3 regions of the Streptomyces sp. NPDC087300 genome follow, and region 3 is predicted to be linked to each of the others. Evidence: riboswitches for the same ligand, from Rfam matches in the RefSeq annotation. Region 3 holds a riboswitch; each other region holds the start of a gene.
What was found. A riboswitch is a leader RNA that binds a small molecule or an ion and turns the genes downstream of it on or off. The one in region 3 is predicted to bind S-adenosylmethionine.
Positions count from the first base shown of each region.

Region 1 (7,781 bases), on a different contig from region 3:
CCGACCGATCACCCTCCGCCCCCGTGCGGCCCGCACGACACTCTGCGCGCTCGGTGCCGTCGCCCTTGCCGTGTCCCTGACCGCCTGCGGCGGCGGCTCCAGCAACCCCTTCGACGACCACCGGGAGAAGGCGTCCTACCAGGACGGCGCCGCGGCGAAGAGCGCCAGGAAGTCCGTGCCGCGCTGGCTGCCCGACGACGCGACCGACATCAAGTACGTCATGTCGACCACCGGCGACGACCGGATCATCAAGTTCACGACGCCGGACGGGAAGTTCCCGAAGCAGTGCGTCAAGGGCGAGCCGCAGGGCAAGCCCCGCATCAAGGCCGACTGGTTCCCCTCGGACCTCGCGGCGAAGGCCGACACGAACTGCGGCACGTGGTCCGGCGCCCGCGTCGACGGCGTGCTCTACGCCTGGCAGGACAAGGATGTCGCGATGAAGGCCCGCGGCTGATGGGAGCACGCACGACACGTGGCAGAGGAACGCTCGCGGCCGTGACGGCGGGCGCGGCCCTGCTCTCGCTGGCGGCCTGCTCGTCGGGAGGCCAGGGCGACCGAGGCGGACCGGACACCGGGAAGGCCGGTGCGGAGAGGCCGCAGCGGATCGCCTGGAAGCCCTGCCCCGCCGATGCCACGGAGGGCGCGCCTAAGGGCGCCGAGTGCGGCACCGTCCGCGTCCCCGTGGACTGGACCGCGCCCGGCGGCGAGAAGCTCGACGTCGCGGTGGTGCGCAGGAAGGCGACCCGGCAGGACGAGCGCATCGGCACCCTGATGTTCCTGCCCGGCGGACCGGGCAATTCCGGTGTCCAGAACGTCGCAGGGACCAAGGAGTGGGGCGGCGCCGAACACCGCTTCGACATCGTCAGCTTCGACCCGCGCGGCACCGGACTCAGTAGCCCCGTGCGGTGTCCCGCGAAGCCGCTGGCCGCGATGATCACGGACAAGCGGCCCGTCACGACGACCGGCGACTTCGCCCGGCTGAAGAAGCGCGCCACCGGCCTCGCCGCGGAGTGCGCCCGCACCTCCGGCGCCGTGGCCCGGCACACCGACGCGGGCAGCGTCAGCCGCGACATGGACGTCATCCGCGCCGCGCTCGGCGAGGACCAGGTCTCCCTCTACGGACATTCGTACGGGACGGTCTACGGCCAGCGCTACGCGGCGATGTACGGCGGCCGGGTGCGGGCCGCCGTGCTCGACGGCGTCATGGACCCCGCGATCGGCCGGCGCGCCTTCGGCGTCACCGGGGCGAAGGCGCTGGAGGGCGCCTTCGGCGAGTTCGCCCGGTGGTGCGGGCGCTCGCGCGACTGCGAGCTGGGGGAGCGGGACGCCTGGCGGGTGTACGAGGACCTCGCCGCGCGGGCCACCCAGGGCACGCTGCGCAACGGCGGCAAGGACGTGCCCCTCGCGGAGCTGAACGGCACGATCGACGCGATGCTCCTCACCCCGTCCTGGCCGGCCGTCGCCCAGTACCTGCACGCCCTGGACACCGGGAAGCCGTGGGAGACCGACGAGGGCGGCGTACCGCAGGGCGAGAAGCTGCTGCCCGGCGCCGACCTGTCCGTCTGCGCCGATCTGAACCTGCGTGTCCCGGACGCCGCGGCCTACCTCGCCGACCAGCGCGCGGCCCGCGCGTCCGCGCCCCGCTTCGGCTACTCCCCGAACACCGTCTCGTACGCCAACCTCTGCCAGGGCCTGCCCGCGCCCCAGGCCGTGCCGGATGACGAGAAGGCCGTCGACACCAGGACGCCGCTGCTCCTGATCGGCGCCCGGTACGACAACGCGACCCCGCTGGACTGGGCGCGCTCGGTGCAGCGGCGGCTCGGGGACCGGGCGGCGCTCGTCGAGGTGAAGGGCTGGGGCCACGCCGTGAAGATCTTCAACGGGGGCGCCGAGCGGGACACGGTCCTGCGCTACCTCACCGACCTGGACGTGCCGAAGCCGGGCACGGTCGTCGAAGGGGGCACACCACCCGGAGCCTAGACCTGCGGCGTAGGGGCGCTGAGACCGGAGTCGGATCCGGAGCGGATCGGACGGGTATTAGCGTGGTCGGGACAGAATGACGACAAGGATCCGAGGTGCCCGGCCCATGCCAAGCCGCAGCGAGAACCGTACTGAGCTCATCGAGTCACTCATGGAGCGGTTCCCGAACGTGCCGCGGGAAGCCGTGATCAAGGAGGACCTGCTGCGCGGCGGGATCGCCTTCGACGAGTCGGCGCTCAGCGACAACGAGGGCGGCGAGGTCAAGCCGAAGTCGTACTTCATCTTCTCCTTCGACCACGGCACCCTGCCCGAGCTGGGCGCCGCCGCCCTGCGCCGCCCGCCCGAGGAGATCGTCCTCACCGGCGGCCCCTACGAGCTGCGCCGCACCGTCGTCTCGGTCCGCGTGAACCCCGCGTCGCCCTACCGGGTCGCGGCCGACGACGACGGCGTGCTCGGCCTCTACCTGGACGGCAGGCGGATCTCCGACGTCGGTCTGCCGCCGATGCCGGACTACTACCGGCACACCCTGGAGAACGGCAAGTCCGTGATGGAGGTGGCCCCCACCATCCAGTGGGGCTACCTGATCTATCTGACGGTCTTCCGGGTCTGCCAGTACTTCGGCGCCAAGGAGGAGTGCCAGTACTGCGACATCAACCACAACTGGCGCCAGCAGAAGGCCGCGGGCCGTCCCTACACGGGCGTGAAGCCGCTGGACGAGGTCCTCGAAGCCCTCGCCATCATCGACAAGTACGACACCGCGAAGGCCTCCACCGCGTACACGCTCACCGGTGGCGCCATCACCACGCAGCTCCAGGGCAAGGACGAGGCCGACTTCTACGGGCAGTACGCGAAGGCCATCGAGGAGCGCTTCCCCGGCCGCTGGATCGGCAAGGTCGTCGCCCAGGCCCTGCCCAAGGCGGACGTGCAGCGCTTCCACGACTACGGAGTGCGGATCTACCACCCCAACTACGAGGTGTGGGACCCGTACCTGTTCGAGCGCTACTGCCCCGGCAAGGAGCGCTACGTCGGCCGTGACGAGTGGCACCGCCGCATCCTGGACTCCGCCGACGTCTTCGGGCCGCGCAACGTCATCCCGAACTTCGTGGCGGGCGTGGAGATGGCGGAGCCGTTCGGCTTCAAGACCGTCGGCGAGGCCATCGACTCCACCGTCGAGGGCCTGCAGTACTTCATGTCGCGCGGCATCACGCCCCGCTTCACCACGTGGTGCCCCGAGCCCACTACGCCGCTCGGCAAGGCCAACCCGCAGGGTGCGCCGCTGGAGTACCACGTGCGTCTCCTGGAGGCCTACCGCGCCACGATGGAGGCCAACGGCCTCTCCTCGCCGCCCGGTTACGGCCCCGCGGGCCCCGGCAACGCGGTGTTCTCGGTGAGCTCCTTCATGGACAGCCTGCCCGCGGAGAAGGCCGCTCCGGAGGACGTATTTATCCCCGCGACGCCCCAGTAGAGCCGTGTTACGGTCGGGGCGGGTCACGAGTTCCAGCGTCAAGCCCCGGCTCGCTGGACGGCACCCCGCTCCGTCGCGGGTGCCCCGGGTGACGACCCGCCCCGCGCGAGGCGCGCGGGGAACGGCGGATCACCGGGGCTCCCGAGCGCCCGGGGTCCACGACTCCGGAGGCGCTCCATGACGCACGCGTACGACACCCCTGACCACGACACCCGTGCTCGTGACACCCACGACCACGACAGCTGTGACGTGCTCCTCTCCTCGCACGACGTCGCCGACGACGGCCTGATCGCCCTGCACGTGCTCGGTCCGACCCGGGGCGTCCCCGCCGCCGTGCGGACGCACGAACCGGAGCGGCTGCGCCGTCTCCTGCGGGAGGGGCACGGCCCGGCCCAGTGGCAGCCGGGCCGGAACCTGCTGCGGCTGGGGCGCGAGCACGTGGGCACCACACCGGTGTGCGCGGCCGTGGAGGCCCCTCGCCGCTGACGAAGATCACCGGTTCGTAGGATGACGGCGTGCCGGACGCGGGCGATCCCCGTGTCCGGGCGGCGCGACAGTCAGCCACCCAGAGCCGGAGGTCCCCCGTGCAGCACCACCCCGTCACCGTCGTCACCGGCGGCAGCCGCGGTATCGGCGCCGCTGTCAGCGCCCGTCTCGCCAAGGAAGGGCACGACGTCGTCATCGGCTACCGCTCCGACGAAGCGGCCGCGGCCAAGGCCGCCGACGCCGTCCGCGCCGCGGGCCGCCGCTGCGTCACCGTCCAGGTCGACACCACCGAACCGGCGGACGTCGACCGGCTCTTCGACACCGCGGCCGCCGAACTCGGCCCCGTCACGGGCCTGGTCAACAACGCGGGCGTCAGCGGTCCCGTCGGGCCGCTCGCCGACGCCGACGCCGAGGGCATGCGCCGCGCGCTCGACGTGAACGTCCTCGGCTATCTGCTCTGCGCCCGGCGCGCGGTGCGGGACCTGAAGGCGAACGGCGGCGGCGCGATCGTGAACATCTCGTCCGCGGCCGCCACCCTGGGCGCCCCCGGCGAGTACGTGCACTACGCGGCCGCCAAGGGCGCCGTCGACACGATGACCGTCGGCCTGGCCAAGGAGGTCGCGGGCGACGGCATCCGCGTCAACGCCGTCGCCCCCGGCGTCATCTGGACCGAGTTCCACGCGGACCCGCAGCGCCCGGCGAAGCTCGCCGACGGCATCCCCATGGGGCGCTCGGGCCAGCCGGAGGAGATCGCCGCGGCCGTCGCCTGGCTGCTCTCCGCCGACGCCTCCTACGCCACGGGCACGGTCCTGCGGGTCGCGGGCGGCCGCTGACCTCGGCGGCCGGGTGGCCCGGGGCGGCCCCTCGTAATCTGGACGCATGATCAGTGGAGAGGTCTCCCTCACGCCCGACGTCCTGATACGCCCGGTCACGCTCGACGACGCGGCGGCGCTCGCCCGTGCCTACCGGCGCAACCGCGCCCACCTCGAACCCTGGGACCCGGACAGGCCGGCCCCTTTCTTCACCGAACAGGGGCAGGCCGACCGGCTCCGGACGCAGTTGGAGGAGGGCCGGGCGGGCCGGTCCGCACACTGGGTGCTGGTCGGCGGCGGTGAGATCCTCGGGCACGCCGCCCTGTCGAACATCGTGCTCGGCCCGGTCCGCAGCGCGAACCTCGGCTACTGGATCGACGCCGGGCAGGTGGGCAAGGGCCTCGCGTCAGGGGCGGCCGACGTCGTCTGCGAGGCCGCCGACAGCCAACTGGGCCTGCACCGCGTCGAGGCGGGCACCCTCCTGCACAACACCGCGTCGCAGCGCGTGCTCACCAAGTGCGGCTTCGAGGAGTACGGGGTCGCGCCGGGCTTCCTGTACATCCAGGGTGCCTGGCGCGACCACCGGCTCTTCCAGCGGATCCTCAACGACCGCCCCGCGTAGGGCGGTTCGCGAGACCGCTCAGACGATGCCCTCGGCGACCTCGGCCTGCTCGCGGTCCGAGCCGTAGGCCTGCGGCGTGCTGTACGAGCGGCGCGCCACGAACCACCACACGGTGGCCAGGATCAGCACCACGGCGAGCGCGATCGACGCGTAGTTCATCGACTGGACGGTGACCGGCGAGGCCTGCGGCAGACAGAACAGGACGGTCACGAACGCCACCCAGACCACCGCGATCCAGCCGATCGGCTTGCTCCAGCGGCCCAGGTTCCACGGGCCCTGCTCGAAGCGGTCACCGGCCCGCAGCCGCAGGAAGATCGGGATGGCGTAGGCGGGCGTGATACCGATGACGTTGATGGCGGTCACGGCCGTGTACGCGGTCGCCGAGTACAGCGAGGGCAGCGCGATGACCGCGGCCAGGCCCACCGAGAGCCACACCGCGGGCACCGGGACCTGGGTGCGGGAGCTGACCTTGCGCCAGATCGCGGAGCCGGGCAGCGCGTTGTCGCGGGAGAACGCGAACACCATGCGGCTCGCCGCGGCCGTCTCGGCGTTGCCGCAGAAGAGCTGCGCCACGATCACGATGAGCAGCAGCGCGGTGGCCCCGGACTCGCCGATCGCGTCGATCATGATCTGCGCCGGTGGCACCCCGGTGTCCGTCTTCATCGTGCCCGTGTAGTCCTGGATGGCGAAGGTGAGACCGGCGAGCAGCACGAAACCGGCGATCCAGGAGGCCCAGATGGCGCGCACGATGCCGCGCGCCGCGGACACCGAGGCGTTGGAGGTCTCCTCCGACAGGTGCGCGGAGGCGTCGTACCCGGAGAACGTGTACTGGGCCAGGAGCAGGCCGATCGCGGTGACGTAGAGCGGGTTCTCCCAGCCGGTGCCGTTGTAGAACTCGCCGAAGACGAACGACGGCGACTGGTGGTGGTCGGGCACGATCGCGAGGACGCCGACGATCACGGTCACGCCCGCCACGTGCCACCACACGCTGATCGAGTTGAGCAGGCTGACCAGGCGCACGTTGAAGAGGTTCAGGACGGCGTGCAGCAGCAGGATGCAGAGGAAGATCAGGAAGGTCTTCTCCGCCGTCGGCGTGAAGCCGAACTTCAGGTTCAGGAACGCGCCGGTGAACAGGGCCGCGCCGTAGTCGATGCCCGCTATCGCGCCCAGCAGGCCGAGCAGGTTGAGCCACCCCGTGTACCAGCCCCAGCGGCGCCCGCCGAGCCGGTCGGCCATGTAGTAGAGCGCCCCCGACGTCGGGTACGCGCTGGTCACCTCGGCCAGCGCGAGGCCCACGCAGAGGACGAAGAGGCCGACGCCCGCCCAGCCCCAGAGCATCACCGCGGGGCCGCCGGTGCCCAGGCCGAAGCCGTACAGCGTCATGCATCCGGACAGGATGGAGATCACCGAGAAGCTGATGGCGAAGTTGCCGAAACCGCCCATGCGGCGGGCGAGTACGGGCTGGTAGCCGAGCTCTCTGAGCCGTTCTTCCTCGTCCTGGCGTGGTGGCGCGGGGACGGAGCTCGACATGGTGGTGCGGGACACGGATGTACCTCCGGTGGGGAACATTTGGGGAGCGGGGGACCGGTGGCCGGGTGGTGGTGCTAGCCCGGGGCGCGAGAGGCGTTGGAGCAGCGGGCGCGGGCCTGGACGAAGACCTCGGCGGCCGCGTCCGCGTCGCCGGGGGAGCGGGTGCGGTAGGTCCAGGGCACGACGGTGAAGAACGGATCCATGGCCTCGAACACCCGCAGCGCGTCCTGGAACTGGTGCGCTCCCCACAGCGCGTGCGCCAGGTGGTTGAGGTCGAGGAGCGAGGCGCCTGCGGGCGGCGAGTAGTCGAACCACAGCTGGAGGGCGCGCAGCGCGCCGCGCGTGGAGTCCTCGGAGATCCAGTGCAGATCGAGGGCGCGCTCGCCGCCGCCCTCCCTGCGGTAGCGCTCGACGCGCACGTACAGCGGGAGCAGGTGCAGCGAGGAGCCCGCGGGGGCGCCCGCCGACGCCCACTGCACGAAGTTGTACGCCTCGGTGAGGGGCCCGTCGGGCCTGCGCCCGTACACGAACTGGAGCATCCGGTGGTACGCCTCGCGATTGCCGGGATCGCGCTTGTCGGCCTCGCCGAGCAGGTGCCAGGGCCCGGGGAAGAGCATCGGCTCCGGCGGCGCCACCCGGTGTTCGTCCCACCGCTGGCCCTCGTCGAGCCGGGCGAGCGCGAGCAGACAGACCCACGGGACCGGGTCCTCGGGCGACATCGACGACGCGGTGCCGCAGGCCGATACGGCCTCGCGCCACAGGTCGTTGGTCTGGCGGTGGCCCGCGCGGTGGGCGCGCAGGGCGCGTTCCACCATGACCCGGGCATACAGGACGGCGGCCGACGCGCTGTGCGGCTCCTCGGCACGCCAGGCGCGCACCACGTCGG
Region 1 is NZ_JBIUYI010000003.1:19,494-27,274, reverse strand. Features, by position in the region: gene ACIO9J_RS11110 (hypothetical protein) at 1-454, shown strand, start outside; gene ACIO9J_RS11105 (alpha/beta fold hydrolase) at 454-1,980, shown strand; gene ACIO9J_RS11100 (radical SAM protein) at 2,087-3,445, shown strand; SAM riboswitch class IV at 3,467-3,576, shown strand; gene ACIO9J_RS11095 (hypothetical protein) at 3,623-3,931, shown strand; gene ACIO9J_RS11090 (SDR family NAD(P)-dependent oxidoreductase) at 4,030-4,764, shown strand; gene ACIO9J_RS11085 (GNAT family N-acetyltransferase) at 4,811-5,365, shown strand; gene ACIO9J_RS11080 (amino acid permease) at 5,384-6,895, opposite strand; gene ACIO9J_RS11075 (hypothetical protein) at 6,970-7,781, opposite strand, start outside.
Region 1: linked by a shared signal. The riboswitch ahead of ACIO9J_RS11095 (hypothetical protein) and the one ahead of ACIO9J_RS19825 (aminotransferase class V-fold PLP-dependent enzyme) in region 3 are both predicted to bind S-adenosylmethionine.

Region 2 (7,781 bases), on a different contig from region 3:
TCGGCGGCGGAGATGGAGGCCGTGGAAGCGATCTGCTCCTTGGTCTCGACATCCTTCGCCTGCTCAAGCAGGGCGCCCGAGACGGCCTCGACGGCCTTCTCGATGCCGCGCTTGAGGGCCATCGGGTTGGCACCGGCGGCCACGTTGCGCAGACCCTCGCGCACCAGGGCCTGGGCCAGGACGGTCGCGGTCGTCGTGCCGTCACCGGCGACGTCGTCCGTCTTCTTCGCGACCTCCTTGACCAGCTCGGCGCCGATCTTCTCGTACGGGTCCTCGAGCTCGATCTCCTTGGCGATGGAAACACCATCGTTGGTGATCGTGGGGGCACCCCACTTCTTCTCGAGGACGACGTTGCGACCCTTGGGGCCCAGGGTCACCTTGACGGCGTCGGCGAGCTGGTTCATGCCGCGCTCGAGGCCGCGCCGTGCCTCCTCGTCGAACGCGATGATCTTGGCCATGTGAAGTGGTCCTCCCGGACAGGGGTGGAAAAATCTGGACCGTACTGGCGCCCGCGACGGACGGCCTGCAGCCCTTGTGGTTCCTTGCCCCACCCGGCCTGCGGACCTCACCGGCCCGATCCAAGTTCTGTCACTCTCACTCGTAGAGTGCTAAGCCCAATGATTAGCACTCGACCCCTGCGAGTGCAAGCGCCTCTCACGGATCCCGGACAGGCTCAGAGCTGCCCACCGGAGCGTCCGGGCACACACGAGGGGCTCGTATCCCTCTCGGGATACGAGCCCCTCGCGATGCTTGCTTCGGTGGTCGGTCGCGCCGAGCTAGACGGCGAGTTTGACCATGTCCGCCTGCGGACCCTTCTGGCCCTGCGAGATCTCGAATTCGACTCGCTGACCTTCTTCAAGGGTGCGGTACCCGTCCATCTGGATCGCGCTGTAGTGGACGAAAACATCCGCACCACCGTCGACCGCGATGAAGCCGTACCCCTTCTCCGCGTTGAACCACTTGACGGTGCCCTGAGCCATGCCTAACTCCCCTATTACTGGCCCTTGCACAGGACCGCACTTCGCGGACCCGGGTCAGACCTCCACCACCCATTGGAGATGGGGGTGTGCGCCGGAACGCGTCGACCGCCGCTGAATGTATCTGTCCAACTGCCGTCTGCAACAGGTCAATCGGACGAGAATTCTGGGCACGCACGATCGGAAATATCAGGAGAATTTGCCGGAACTCAGGGCAAGTCGGGCCAGGCAAAAGCCACAAAGGGCCCAGATGGACAGCGCGCTTTGGCTACTTCTTGTCGGCTCCAGGCCGACTTCGTATATGCGCTCGGCACTAACGGCGAAGCACTGTTCCCAACTGTACCGCGCTCAACCATGCAGAATTGCCCCCTCCGTTTCTCTCACGGAGGGGGCAATTCGGATGACGCGGCGTGCTCTTGCCTGCGGAAGCTCAGCCTCCGGCGACCGCCGGAATGATCGAGACGCCGGCGCCGTCCGGCGTGGCCGTCTCCAGACCCTGCTCGAAACGGACGTCGTCGTCGTTCACATAGACATTCACAAAACGACGCAGCTTGCCCTGATCGTCGAGGACGCGGGCGGCGATGCCGGTGTGGTTCTTCTCCAGATCGGCGATGACCTCACCCAGCGTCACCCCCTCGGCGACGACCTCGGCCTTGCCGCCGGTGTAGGTGCGAAGAATGGTCGGAATACGAACACTGACGCTCATGGAATTCACCTCTGGGGTACGGGGGACGCCCCTGAAAGGGGCGCGGGGAACTGCGCGACCAGCCACGACCGGCCCGCGGGGAAGCTACGAGCTCAGCCGGCCAGACCCGCGGAGCGAAACGCCTCAAGGCTCGGCTTGATCGTGGCGGTCGCCTGCGACGTCTCGGCGACGGCGTCGAGCGTCTTCAGGCCGTCCCCGGTGTTGAGCACGACCGTGGTCAGGGAGGGATCGATGAGCCCCGCCTCGACCAGCTTCTTCGTGACGCCGACCGTCACCCCGCCCGCCGTCTCGGCGAAGATGCCCTCGGTCCGCGCGAGGAGCTTGATCGCTTCGACGACCTGCTCGTCGTTCACGTCCTCCACCGCGCCACCGGTACGGCGCGCGATGTCCAGGACGTAGGGACCGTCGGCCGGGTTGCCGATGGCCAGCGACTTGGCGATGGTGTTCGGCTTCTGCGGGCGTACGACGTCGTGTCCCGCCTTGAACGCGGCGGAGACCGGCGAGCAGCCCTCGGCCTGCGCGCCGAAGATCTTGTAGGGCTTGTCCTCGACCAGGCCGAGCGCGATGAGCTCCTTCAGCCCCTTGTCGATCTTCGTGAGCTGCGATCCGGAGGCGATCGGAATGACCAGCTGGTCGGGCAGGACCCAGCCGAGCTGCTCGCAGATCTCGTACGCCAGGGTCTTGGAGCCCTCGCCGTAGTACGGCCGCAGGTTCACGTTGACGAAGCCCCAGCCCTCGCCCAGCGGGTCGCCGATGAGCTCGGAGCAGAAGCGGTTCACGTCGTCGTAGTTGCCCTCGATGCCGACGAGCTCGCCGCCGTAGACCGCGGCCATGACGACCTTGCCCTGCTCCAGGTCGTGCGGGATGAACACGCAGGAGCGGAATCCGGCGCGGGCCGCGGCGGCGCCGACGGCGCCCGCGAGGTTGCCGGTGGAGGAGCAGGAAAGGGTGGTGAAGCCGAAGGCGCGCGCCGCTTCGAGCGCCTGCGCGACGACTCGGTCCTTGAAGGAGTGGGTCGGATTGCCCGAGTCGTCCTTGACGAACAACTTGCCCTGTTCGACGCCGAGTTCGGCGGCGAGGTTGTCGGCCTCGACGAGCTTGGTCCAACCGGGGTTGAGGTTCGGCTTCTCGGCCACGTCGGCGGGGACGGGCAGCAGCGGGGCGTAGCGCCAGATGTTGGCGGGGCCGGCCTCGATGCGGGCGCGGAGGGCTTCGGGGTCACCGAGCGGCAGGTCGTAGGCGACTTCGAGGGGGCCGAAACACTCGACGCAGGCGAAGATCGGTCCGAGCGGGAACTTGGTGCCGCACTCCCGGCACGCAAGGCCCGATGCGGGGCCGAGGTCTACGGGGGCGGGGGTGGTGGTGCTTTCGGTGGCGACGGTCTGCACAGCCATGGAGGCGAGGCCCTTTCTCCTCATCTTCCTCGCGACGCATCTCGCCGCGAGACGGAATTGGCACCTTCCCCACCGAGACCTCGCGTGCGCGGTCGGCGGGATGGTTGCCGGGGCTTCAACGGGCCGTATCCCTCTGCCCCTCTGGATGAGCGGTATTCGATTATGGGTTTCAGTTGTCGATCTCAACGGGGCGGTGACCCCGACATGCGATGGTCACCGGCGTTGTTCAAGACTGTAACCGAAGCCCCGGACCCTTGAGATAGTCGTCCGTACCGCGAGATGGATCACATACGGGAGGACCACGACCGTGCTGGAAGAGGTCGAGCACTGGCTGAGCAGGCGTTCCTGGTCCGTGGCCGACCGTTCGCCGGAGCGTCTTGCCGCCGCCAAACGGGCCTGCGGCACCTCGGTGAGCGTCGTCCTTCCCGCACTCGACGAGGAGGAGACGGTCGGCTCGATCGTCGAGGTGATACGCCGGGAGCTGATGGGGCGCGACGGTCTGGTCGACGAGCTCCTCGTGGTCGACTCCGGCTCCCGGGACCGTACGGCGCGGGTGGCGCGCGACGCGGGCGCCCGGGTCGTGCACCGGGACGAGATCCTGCCGAGCGTCCCGGCCGTGCCGGGCAAGGGCGAGGTGCTCTGGCGCTCGCTGCTCGCCACCCGCGGTGACGTCGTGGCGTTCGTCGACGCGGATCTGCGGGAGTTCTCCGCGGACTTCGTCTCGGGGATCGTGGGACCGCTCCTGACCGACCCCGACGTGCACTTCGTGAAGGCGATGTACGACCGTCCGCTGGGGGACGCGGCGGGGCAGGGCGGCCGGGTGACCGAGCTGATGGCCCGGCCGATACTCAATCTCCACTGGCCCCAACTGGCGGGCTTCGTGCAGCCGTTGGGCGGCGAGTACGCGGCCCGCAGGTCCCTGCTCGAACGGCTGCCGTTCCCCGTCGGGTACGGCGTGGAGCTCGGTCTGCTCGTCGACGCGCTGCACACGGTGGGCCTGGACGCGCTCGCGCAGGTCGACGTCGGGGTGCGCAAGCACCGGCACCAGGACGGGCAGGCGCTCGGGCGGATGGCGGCGGCGATCTACCGGACCGCGCAGCTGCGGCTCGCGCGCGGCCATCTGGTCCGCCCGGAGCTGACGCAGTTCGTCCGCGGCGCGCAGGGATTCGAACCGGTGACCTATCCGATCGACACGGAAGAACGTCCGCCTATGACCGATATCGCCGAGTATGCACATCGTCGCGTGGCGTAACCACAGCCGATCATGCGTTTTGCCTACATTGCACATTTATGTGGGTCAGACATGCAGGCAAAGCCATCCGGCGGGCGGGCGCCCTGACGCTCGCCGCCGCCACCGTCGCCGCCGGGGTGCTCACCGCGACCGCGGCGCCCGCCGCCGCTGAGGTCATCGAGCCCTTCACCAAGCGCTACGACGAATCGCTGTACGGCGACTTCAAGACCATCGGCAACACGGTCCTCGACTGTCCGACGAGCCCGGCCGACGTGGCCGCCGCCTGCAAGGAGACCCAGCAGGCCAAGGGCACCAAGAACAACAACAACTTCATCGAGCGCCGCATCGACACCGCGGGGCTCACCAACACCTTCGACTCCAGCACCGGCCAGGTCACCATCCCGCCCGGCGCGAAGGTCGACTACGCCCGGCTCTTCTGGGGCGGCAACGCGGGCACCCACCGCTTCGGCAGGACCGTCCGCGACATCTGCGACCTCAACCGCGAGGGCAACAAGCCCGTCGACCCGGCGCCCGGCGACCCGCTCACCACGGCCCCCGTCATCCGGGTCGACGGCGGCGCCGAGAACACGGTGAGCGTCGAGAACGCCGTCCGCTCCCCCAACGCGACCCAGGGCCCGCACTACTACACCGCCGAGGCCGACGTCACCGACTCCTTCCAGGGCGCCACCACCGGCAGCCCCGTCGAGGTCGCGGTCGGCAACGTCTGGGCGCCGAGCGGCCAGGGCTGCGTCGGCGGCTGGTCGCTGACCGTCGTCTACAAGTACGACGGGCCCAACGAGCAGTACGCGCCGGACCGCCGCAACGTCTACCTCTGGGGCGGCCACGTCATCCAGCGCTCCACCAAGGGCCGGGCCGCCGCCCCCGACGGCTCCACCACGGTGCCGGTGGACGGCTTCTACCGCACCGAGGGCGACATCCACGCCAGCGTGACCGCGTACGAGGGCGACTGGAACACCAAGGGCGACCAGTTCCTGGTCGACGGCAAGCCGGTCACCGAGCCGCACACCGGCAGGACCGACAACTTCTTCATCAGCGAGGACGACGGCGCGGTCGACCCCAAGTACCGCAACAACCTCAGCATCGACGCCAAGGCGTTCGAGGTGCCGGACGGCGCGATCCCGGTCGGCGCCAAGTCCGCGAAGCTGACCTTCACCAGCACCGGCGACGTGTACGTCCCCTCGCAGCTGGCCCTCTCCGTGCCGGTGCCCGACCTGGAGGTCACCAAGACCGCCTCGCCCGCCAAGGTCAAGCCCGGCGACAAGCTGACCTACACGGTCAAGGCGAAGAACATCAGCAAACTGCCCTACCCGGGCGCCAAGTTCAGCGACGACCTGTCGGGCAACCTCGACGACGCGACGTACAACAAGGACGCGAAGGCGTCCACCGGCACCGTCTCGTACACGAAGCCGAAGATCGGCTACGTCGGGGACATCGGCCCCGGACAGACCGCCACGGTCACCTACTCGGTCACCGTCCACGACCCGGTCAGCGGTGACGGCAAGCTGCTCAACAACGTCGACGTGGAGACCCCGCGCTCCAACTGCGACAAGGGCAGCACCGACCCGAACTGCGCCTCCGAGCCGGTCATCGACTACCCCGAGCCGCCGGTCGTCGTCGGCAGCTCGCCCGGCCGCACGGTCGTCCCCGCCTGCGGCTCGACCACCAACACCATCACCGTGAAGAACCGGTCGGGCCAGCCCCGCATCGGCGCCACCGCGTCCTGGCAGGTGCGTCCTGGCAGCACGCCCGTCGCCAGCTCCGGCAAGGTCACCAAGCGGGGCTCGACGTACGTGTGGCAGGGCAACGTGCCCGCCAAGGGCAAGGTCACCATCACCCAGAAGGTGAAGGTGTCCTGCACCCCCGGCAAGGTCACCGTCATCACCGTGACGGCCCCCGGCAGCAACTGCTCGAAGTCGACGCGCGGCGGCGACGACCCGTGCACCACGGCGATCCTCGCCCAGCGGGTGCAGGGCAGGCCCGCGCCGCAGCAGCCCCAGCAGCCGGCCGCCCAGGCCGGCCACCCCGGCGGGCAGCTCGCGGAGACCGGCGACGACTCGGCCATGCTGTACGGCGGGGTCGCGGCCGCGCTGTGCGGGCTCGGCGTGCTGGCGCTCGCCGCGGTCCACGGACGGCGCCACTGACGCGTCGCCCCACGGGCCACGGCGGCCGGACCCCCTTCACCGGGAGTCCGGCCGCCGTACGTTTGAGGGTTCGCGGGACGGGCTACGTTCTGCCACATGGTCTCCGCGTCCCGATCGGCATCAGCAGCGCAGGTACTCGTCGCCTCCAACCGCGGCCCCGTCTCGTACGCGGTGGGCGAGGACGGTGAGCTGACCGCCCGCCGCGGCGGCGGCGGCCTGGTCTCCGGGCTGAGCGCCATCGGCGACGAGGCGGACGCCCTGTGGGTGTGCTCGGCGCTCGGCGAGGGCGACAGGGAGGCCGTGCGGCGCGGCGTCGGCGAACCGGGCGTACGGATGCTGGACATCGACGCCGACGTACACGCGGACGCCTACAACGGCATCGCCAACTCCGTCCTCTGGTTCGTCCACCACCTGCTCTACCAGACGCCGCTCGAACCGGTCTTCGGACCGGAGTTCCGCAGGCAGTGGACGGCGTACGAGACCTACAACCGGGCCTTCGCCGAGGCGCTGGCCGCCGAGGCGGGCCCCGGGGCCGCGGTCCTGGTGCAGGACTACCACCTCGCCCTGGTGCCCGGCATGCTCCGCGAGCTCCGCGCGGACCTGCGGATCGGCCACTTCTCGCACACCCCGTGGGCGCCCGCCGACTACTTCCGGATACTGCCGGACGACGTGGCCGAGCAGCTCCTGCGCGGCATGCTCGGCGCCGACCGGCTCGGCTTCCTCACCGGGCGGTGGGCCGACGCGTTCACCGAGTGCTGCGTCCGCGTGGTCGGCGGGACGTCGGGCACCAGGATCGGGGTGCACGGGCTCGGCGCCGACGCGGACTTCCTGCGCGAGCGCGCGCACCGCGACGACGTCGAGGAGCGGATGCGGGCGCTGCGCGAGCAGACCGGCGAGGACCGCAAGCTGATCGTCCGGGTGGACCGCACCGAGCTGTCCAAGAACATCGTGCGGGGCCTGCTCGCCTACCGGGAGCTGCTCGACACCCGCCCCGAGTGGCGCGAGCGGGTCGTGCACGTCGCCTTCGCCTACCCCTCCCGGCAGGACCTGGCGGTCTACCGCGCCTACACGGAGGAGGTCTCCCGGGTCGCCGAGTCCATCAACTCCCAGTACGGGACGGAGGGTTGGACCCCGGTCGTGCTGCACGTCGAGGACGACTTCGCGCGCTCGCTCGCCGCCTACCGGCTCGCCGACGTGGCCCTGGTCAACCCCATCCGCGACGGCATGAACCTGGTCGCCAAGGAGGTCCCCGTCGTCTCCGACGAGGGCTGCGCGCTGGTCCTCTCCAGGGAGGCGGGGGCGTACGAGGAA
Region 2 is NZ_JBIUYI010000007.1:14,428-22,208, reverse strand. Features, by position in the region: gene groL (chaperonin GroEL) at 1-458, opposite strand, end outside; gene ACIO9J_RS28435 (cold-shock protein) at 777-980, opposite strand; gene ACIO9J_RS28430 (MoaD/ThiS family protein) at 1,408-1,683, opposite strand; gene thrC (threonine synthase) at 1,776-3,101, opposite strand; SAM riboswitch class I at 3,095-3,229, opposite strand; gene ACIO9J_RS28420 (glucosyl-3-phosphoglycerate synthase) at 3,385-4,329, shown strand; gene ACIO9J_RS28415 (hypothetical protein) at 4,368-6,470, shown strand; gene ACIO9J_RS28410 (trehalose-6-phosphate synthase) at 6,567-7,781, shown strand, end outside.
Region 2: linked by a shared signal. The riboswitch ahead of thrC (threonine synthase) and the one ahead of ACIO9J_RS19825 (aminotransferase class V-fold PLP-dependent enzyme) in region 3 are both predicted to bind S-adenosylmethionine.

Region 3 (7,781 bases):
CACGGCGGGCGCGTGGAGCTGCGCCCGACGGAGGGCGGCGGCGCCACCTTCGTCCTCGTACGGGACCAGCGGGACCAGCGGGAACAACAGAGAGGGGCAGCGCACCCGTGAACCGGATCCTGATCGTGGAGGACGAGGAGCGCATTGCCTCCTTCGTCGAGAAGGGCCTGCGCGCCAACGGCTTCACCACCACGGTGGTCGGCGACGGCGACAGCGCCCACGACTACGCCCTGACCGGCGGGTTCGACCTGGTCGTCCTGGACATCGGGCTGCCGGGCAAGGACGGTTTCACGGTCCTGCGGCAGCTGCGCGAGGCCCGGGTGAGCACGCCCGTCATCGTGCTCACCGCCCGCGATTCGGTGCGCGACACCGTGGCGGGTCTCGAAGGCGGCGCCGACGACTGGATGACCAAGCCGTTCCGCTTCGAGGAGCTGCTCGCGCGGGTCCGGCTCCGGCTGCGTACGGCGGCGCGGGCGCCGGAGGTGACGGTGCTGCGCAGCGGGGAGCTCACGCTCGACCTGCGCACCCGCAGGGCCCGTTCGGACCAGCGGACGGTGGATCTGACGGCACGTGAGTTCGTGCTGCTCGAACTGTTCCTGCGCCACCCCGGGCAGGTGCTCTCGCGGGAGCAGATCCTGTCGCACGTGTGGGGCTACGACTTCGATCCGGGCTCCAACATCGTGGACGTATACGTCCGCGCGCTGCGCAAGAAGCTGGGCGCGCAACGGGTGGAGACGGTGCGCGGGATGGGCTATCGGCTGCCGGAGTGAGTGCGGGGGCGTCGGGGTGGCCGTGGGAGCACCGGCGGAGCCTTCGGTGAACTTCCCTTCATCTTCGGCTCATTGAGGGCTCACGGCGTCCGACCACGCTGAACCGCGTGACCCTGAACCCGCGCCAGGCCGTGACCCTCTGCATCGCGCTCAGCATCTGCGCGCTGCTCGTGGTCCCCGGAAACTTCCCGGGGCTGAGCGGCGACGCCCGCCTCACCCTCGGCGTCTTCGCCCTCGCGACCTGCGCCTGGATCGGCACGCCGATCGACGACACCTACATCGCGCTCGGCGCGGGCCTCGCCCTCACCGCGACCGGGGTGATAAGCAGCGACACCCTCTTCGGCACCCTCGGCGACGAGACGGTCTGGCTGCTGATCTGCGCCTTCGTGCTCGCGGCCGCGGTGGCGCGCAGCGGGCTCTCGGGACGGGCGGCGGCGTTCTTGGTCAGCGGGGCACGCAGCGTACGGCAGTTGACCCATCTGACGACCGCCGCGCTGGTCGTGACGGCCTTCGCGGTGCCCGCCACCTCGGGGCGCGCCGCGCTCGCGCTGCCCGTCTTCCTGGCCCTCGCCAAGGTCCTCGCCGACCGGAAACGACTGGTCGTGATGCTCGCGTTGCTGTTCCCGACCGTGATCCTGCTGTCCGCGGTCGCGACCCTGATCGGCGCGGGCGCACATCTGATCACCGTGTCGGTCCTCTGGGAGGCCACCGGCGAGCGCATCGGCTTCACCCAGTGGCTGCTGCTCGGTCTGCCGCTGGCCGTCGCGTCATCCCATCTGGCGGCGGAGGCCGTCCTGTTGACGACCACCCGGCGCGCGGACCGCAAGGGCCCGGTCCGCATCACCCTCGACCAGCTCCAGGAGCACAGCGAACAGCCGGTCACCGGGGCCTGGGAGCCGGCCGAGACGCGCTGCGCCCTGCTGCTCGCCACCGTCGTCGTGCTCTGGTGCAGCGAGCCCCTGCACCAAGTGCCGCCCGCCGTCGTCGCGTTGATCGGCGCGGTCGTCGCGGCCTCCCCCGCCCTCGGCACCGTACGCCTCAAGGACGCCCTGAAGACCGTCCCCTGGTCGCTGCTCCTCTTCATGGCCGCGACGATGGCGATGGGCGTCGCGCTCGCCGACTCGGGCGCGGCGAAGTGGCTGGTCGGCGGCCTGCCCCTGGACCTGCCCCCGTGGCTGTTCCTCACCGTGGTCGTCACCGTCAGCACGGCCGCGCACCTGGTCCTCCAGTCCCGCTCGGCCCGCTCCTCCGTCCTGGTCCCGCTGGTCGTCGCGGCGGCCGTCGGCGCGGGCGTGAACCCGGTCGCGGCCGCGCTCGCCTCCACCGCGGCCGCGGGCTTCTGCCACACGCTGCCCGCCTCGGCCAAGCCGGTCACGCTCTTCGCCGAGGTGCCTGGCGTTCCCACCTACACCCCGCGCGACCTGCTGCGGCTCTCCGCCGTCCTGGCCCCGCTGTCCGCCGCGCTCGTCCTGCTGTGCGCCGTGACGCTGTGGCCCCTGCTCGGCGTACCCGTCCGCTGAGCCCCGCCCTCGCCGACCACCCTTCTGGAGACCCTCATGCTGACCCGTTTCGCCATCGCCCCCAGCGGCTTCAAGGAGTCCCTGTCCGCGAGCTCCGCGGCCGAGGCCATCGCCGCGGGCGTACGCCGTGTCGTCCCGCACGCCGAGACCGATCTGATCCCGCTGGTGGACGGCGGCGAGGGCACGGCGCGCGCGCTGGCCGCCGCGGACGGCGGCCGCCTCGTCGCGCTGCCCGCCACCGGACCCGTCGGCCAGCCGATCGGCACCCACTTCGCGCTGCTGCCCGACGGCACCGCGGTGGTCGAGATGGCGGCGGTGGCGGGCCTCTCACTGGTCCCCCGCGATCTGCGCGACCCGGGCGCCACCACGACGTACGGCGTCGGCGAGCTGATCCGCGCCGCCCTGGACGCGGGCGCGCGGCGCATCCTGGTCGGCTGCGGCGACTCCGGCACCTCGGACGGCGGCGCCGGTGCGCTCCAGGCCCTCGGCGCCCGCCTCCTGGACGTGGACGGCTGGGAACTGCCGCGCGGCGGAAGGGAGTTGAAGCGGCTGAGCCGCATCGACACCGGCGGCATCGACCCGCGCCTCGCGGCCACCGAGATCCAGGTGGCCTGCAACCCCTTCAACGTGCTGTGCGGCGACCGAGGCGTGGCCCGCGTCTTCGGCCCGCAGAAGGGCGCGACCGCCACCCAGGTCGAGGAGCTCGCCGCCGCGCTGGAACACTGGGCGTACGTCCTCACCCGCGACCTGCGCGTCACCGCCGATCTGCGCCTGGGCCTCGGCACGGGCGCGTCCGGCGGACTCGGCGCCGGACTCGCGGCCCTCGGCGCCGCCCTGCTCCCCCGCTTCGACGTGCTGCTGGGCAGGCTCGACCTGGACGCCAGGCTCGCCCGCGCCGATCTGGTCATCACCGCCGAGGGCGCCCTCGACCACCAGACCCCGCGCGGCAAGATCCCCGCCGAAGTGGCCCGCCGCGCCAAGCTGTTCGACCGCCCGGTGCTCGTGCTCGCCGGCACGATCGGCCAGGGCGCCCACCACGTGCGGGCGGCCGGTGTCGACGCCTACAGCTCGATCCTGCCCGCGCCCGTCTCACTGACCGAGGCGCTCGGCCGGGGCGGCGAGTTCCTCACCGACGCGACCGAGCGGGCCCTGCGGATGATCCAGCTCGGCTCGCGCCTGCCCGCTCAGGCCGCGACGGTGTCGTTGCCGCGGTCCGGCACGCAACGCCCGTCCTCGGTGCGGTAGTTCCACCGCGCGCCGTCGGCCACCAGCTCCTTGACGGCGCGCACGAAGCGCTCGACGTGCTCGTCGGGGGTGCCCGCGCCGAAGCTCACGCGGATGGCGTTCAGCGACTTCTCGCCGGGCGCCGCCTCGGGGGCACCGCACTCGCCGGGCTCGTCGGCCTCGCCGCCGAGCAGGGTGCGCACCAGCGGGTGGGCGCAGAACAGGCCGTCGCGCACGCCGATGCCGTACTCGGCGGAGAGCGCCGCGGCGAAGTGCGAGCTGTTCCAGCCGTCCACGACGAAGGAGATGACGCCGACGCGCGGCGCGTCGTCACCGAAGAGCGAGAGCACGCGCACCGCGGGCACCTCGGCGAGCCCCTCGCGCACCTTCGCGATCAAGTGCCGCTCCCTGCCGACCAGTTCGTCGAAACCGGCCTCGGAGAGCGCCTTGCAGGCGGAGGCGATGGAGTAGACGCCGATCACGTTCGGCGACCCCGCCTCGTGCCGCGCGGCGGTGTCGTGCCACTCCACGTCCACGCCGCCGCCTGCTTCCTTGGGGCGTCGCGCCACCTTGCGCGAGGCGCCGCCGCCCGCGAGGTAGGGCTCGGCGCCGCGCAGCCAGTCGGAGCGCCCCGCGAGCACGCCCGAGCCGAACGGCGCGTACAGCTTGTGCCCGGAGAAGGCGACCCAGTCCACGTCCAACTCCTCGACGGAGACGGGGTGGTGGGGCGCGAGCTGCGCGGCGTCGAGCACGATGCGGGCACCGTGCGCGTGCGCGGCGGCGGCCAGTTCGCGCACCGGCCAGAGCTCACCGGTGACGTTGGAGGCACCGGTCACGCAGACCAGGGCGGGACCGTAGGGGTCGCGGTCGGCGAGCGCGCGCTCCAGCGTCTGCACGGCCTCGTCGGGGGTGCGCGGCGCGTTCAGGTACGTCACCCGCGCGTCCCGCCAGGGCAGCAGCGAGGCGTGGTGCTCGGTCTCGAAGACGAACACCTGGCAGTCGGCGGGCAGTGCGGCGGCGAGCAGGTTCAGCGAGTCGGTGGTCGACCGCGTGAAGATCACCTGGTCGTCCTCGCGGCAGCCGAGGAACTCCGCGACGGTGGTGCGGGAGTTCTCGAACAGGTCGGTGGAGAGCTGCGAGAGGTAGCCGGCCCCGCGGTGCACGCTGCCGTAGTACGGGGCGTAGGCCGCCACGTCGTCCCACACCCGCTGCAAGGCGGGCGCGCTCGCCGCGTAGTCCAGCGCCGCGTACGTCACCTCGCCGCCGGTGACCAGCGGCACGGTGACGTCCCTGCCGAGCACGGGCAGCGGCGCGGCACAGCAGGGGTCGGCGGCGTCGGTGGCGGAGGGGGTGGCGGCGGGGGCGGCGGCGACCTGGGCGGCGGGGCGTGCGGACATGGCGGTATCTCCCTGCGGGCATGGCGGAACAGCTGCGTACGTTCCCGCACGACGGCAGCACGAAGCGCTCGTCCGGTGCGGGTGGTGCCTCGACGCGCGGCGCTCTCGGCCGGGCGGAGGTGGGTACTGCAAACGGGGCCGGAGGCCCTATCGCATTCGCTTGCTCACGAGACTGCTCCCTTGAGGACCAGGACCCCAGGGTTGCGAGGGGTCCGCGCTTGCCATACGCCTTGCTGCGTACGACCTGGTCTTCACCCGGGGCACCCCGCCACGGACGGAGGGTTGCCGGACAGCGGGCCGGGGCCGTAGTCGCTGTCACTCATGACCTGTGCAGCATCCTGCCACACGATCTTCGCCGCGCAAGGCGCAGTCCAGGATCCGGACTGCGCCGTGCGTCACACCGGCGGGCCGCTCAGCGGTTGGTGGCCGCCACCCAGCGCTCCAGCGCCTTCTTGGCGGCCCCGGAGTCGATGGCCGCGGCGGCCCGCGCCATGCCGGCCCCGATCTGCTCCGCGAACGGCTCGTCGGTCGGCTTCAGGGCCACCAGCGCAGCGGCCGCGTTGAGCAGCACCGCGTCCCGCACGGGACCGGTCTCGCCGTCCAGGAGGCGCAGCGCGACCTCCGCGTTGTACGAGGCGTCCGCGCCGCGCAGCGCGGAGATCGGCACCAGCTCGATGCCGACGTCCCGCGGATCGAAGGTCTCCTCGCGCACGGCACCGTCGCGCACCACCCAGACGCGGGAGGTCCCCGTCGTCGTCAGCTCGTCGAGACCGTCGTCGCCGCGGAAGACCAGGGACGAGTGGCCGCGCTCGGCGAAGACGCCCGCCACGATGGGCGCCATCCGCGCATCGGCGACGCCGACCGCCTGGGAGCGCACCCTGGCCGGGTTGGTGAGCGGACCGAGCAGGTTGAAGACGGTCCTGATGCCCAGCTGCCCGCGGGCCGCGCCCGCGTGCCGCAGCGCCGGGTGGAACTTCACCGCGAAGCAGAAGGTGATGCCCGCCTCCTCCGCGACCTCCACGACCCGCTTCAGCGGCAGCTCCAGGTTGACCCCGAGCTTCTCCAGTACGTCGGAGGAGCCCGAGGCGCTGGAGGCGGCGCGGTTGCCGTGCTTGACGACCTTCGCGCCGGCGCCCGCAACGACGATCGCGGACATGGTCGAGATGTTGACGGTCTTGGCCCCGTCGCCGCCGGTCCCGACGATGTCGACGGTCTCCCCCGGCACCTCGATCACATTGGCGTGCTCGTACATCGTGCGGACCAGACCGGAGATCTCCTCGACGGTCTCGCCCTTGGCGCGCAGCGCGACCACGAAGCCCGCGATCTGCGCGTCGGTGGCCTCGCCCCGCATGATGCGGTCCATCGCCCACGCGGTGTCGTCGGCGCTCTGGTCGCGCCCGTTCAGCAGGCCGTTCAGTACGTCGGGCCAGGAACGGCCCGCCGCGGTAGTGCCTCCTGCGGGGGTCACAGCGCTCATGGCCGCTCCTGGGGTTTCTAGTCGTCTTGGTCACCTGGGGTGACGCGCCCCTCGATGAGGGACGGGACCACCCTATCCAGCGCCAGGGACGGCAAAGAGCCCCGTCCATGAGATGGACGGGGCTCCTGCCGTGGCGACCTTGTGGTCAGAGCTTCAAGAGCTTCGGTTGATCAGTGGTGGCCGTGGCCGCTCGTGATCTCCTTGTACTCATCGGCGGTGGGCTTGGGGATCTGGTTGTCCTCCCCGTAGTAGCCCTTGGAGAGCTTGGCCCGGAGCTTCTCGGAGCCGGACACCTTGCGCTCGACGCCGTTCTCGTCGACCGAGGGGCCGATCTCGAGCGGCTGGTACTGCTCGTGCGCCGTGAGGGTGTGCAGCTGCTCCTGGCTGAGCGGCTCGTGGATCTCGACGAACTCACCGTGCGGCAGGCGCTTGATGATGCCGGACTCGCGCCCGTGCAGCACCTTGTCCTTGTCGCGCCGCTGCAGACCCATGCAGATCCGCTTGGTCGCGATGAAGGCGATGACCGGTCCGAGGAAGAAGAAGATCCGGACGAACCAGGTGATGGCGTTCAGCGACAGGTGGAAGTGCGTGGCCCACAGGTCGTTACCACCACCGACCAGCATGATGAAGTACGCCGTGATCCAGGCGACACCGAAGGCCGTACGGGTCGGGGCGTTGCGCGGGCGGTCCAGGATGTGGTGCTCGCGCTTGTCCCCGGTGACCCAGGACTCGATGAACGGGTAGACCGCGATGGCCACCAGGACCAGCGGGAAGACCGCCAGCGGGATCATCACGCCCAGGACGAGCGTGTGGCCCCAGGCGTTGATCTCCCAGCCCGGCATCACACGGATCAGACCCTCGGCGAAGCCCATGTACCAGTCGGGCTGGGCGCCGGTGGACACCTGGTCCGGACGGTACGGGCCGAGCGCCCAGATCGGGTTGATCGAGGCGATCGCCGCGATGGCCGCGATGACACCGAAGACCAGGAAGAAGAAGCCTCCGGCCTTGGCCATGTAGACCGGGAGCAGCGGCATGCCGACGACGTTCTTGTTGGTCTTCCCGGGCCCCGCGAACTGCGTGTGCTTGTGGTAGAAGACCAGGATCAGGTGCGCCACCATCAGGCCGAGCATGATGCCCGGCAGCAGCAGGATGTGCACCGAGTAGAACCGCGCCACGAAGTCGCCGCCCGGGAACTCCCCGCCGAACAGGAACATCGACAGATACGTGCCGATGACCGGGACGGACAGGATCGCGCCCTGCATGAAGCGGACACCGGTGCCGGAGAGCAGGTCGTCCGGGAGCGAGTAACCGGTGAAGCCGGTGAACATGCCGAGGACGAACAGCAGGAAGCCGAACAGCCAGTTGACCTCACGCGGCTTGCGGAAGGCACCCG
Region 3 is NZ_JBIUYI010000004.1:908,568-916,348, reverse strand. Features, by position in the region: gene ACIO9J_RS19845 (ATP-binding protein) at 1-111, shown strand, start outside; gene ACIO9J_RS19840 (response regulator transcription factor) at 108-770, shown strand; gene ACIO9J_RS19835 (SLC13 family permease) at 878-2,290, shown strand; gene ACIO9J_RS19830 (glycerate kinase) at 2,327-3,535, shown strand; gene ACIO9J_RS19825 (aminotransferase class V-fold PLP-dependent enzyme) at 3,475-4,911, opposite strand; SAM riboswitch class IV at 5,121-5,238, opposite strand; gene trpD (anthranilate phosphoribosyltransferase) at 5,324-6,388, opposite strand; gene ACIO9J_RS19815 (cytochrome bc complex cytochrome b subunit) at 6,559-7,781, opposite strand, start outside.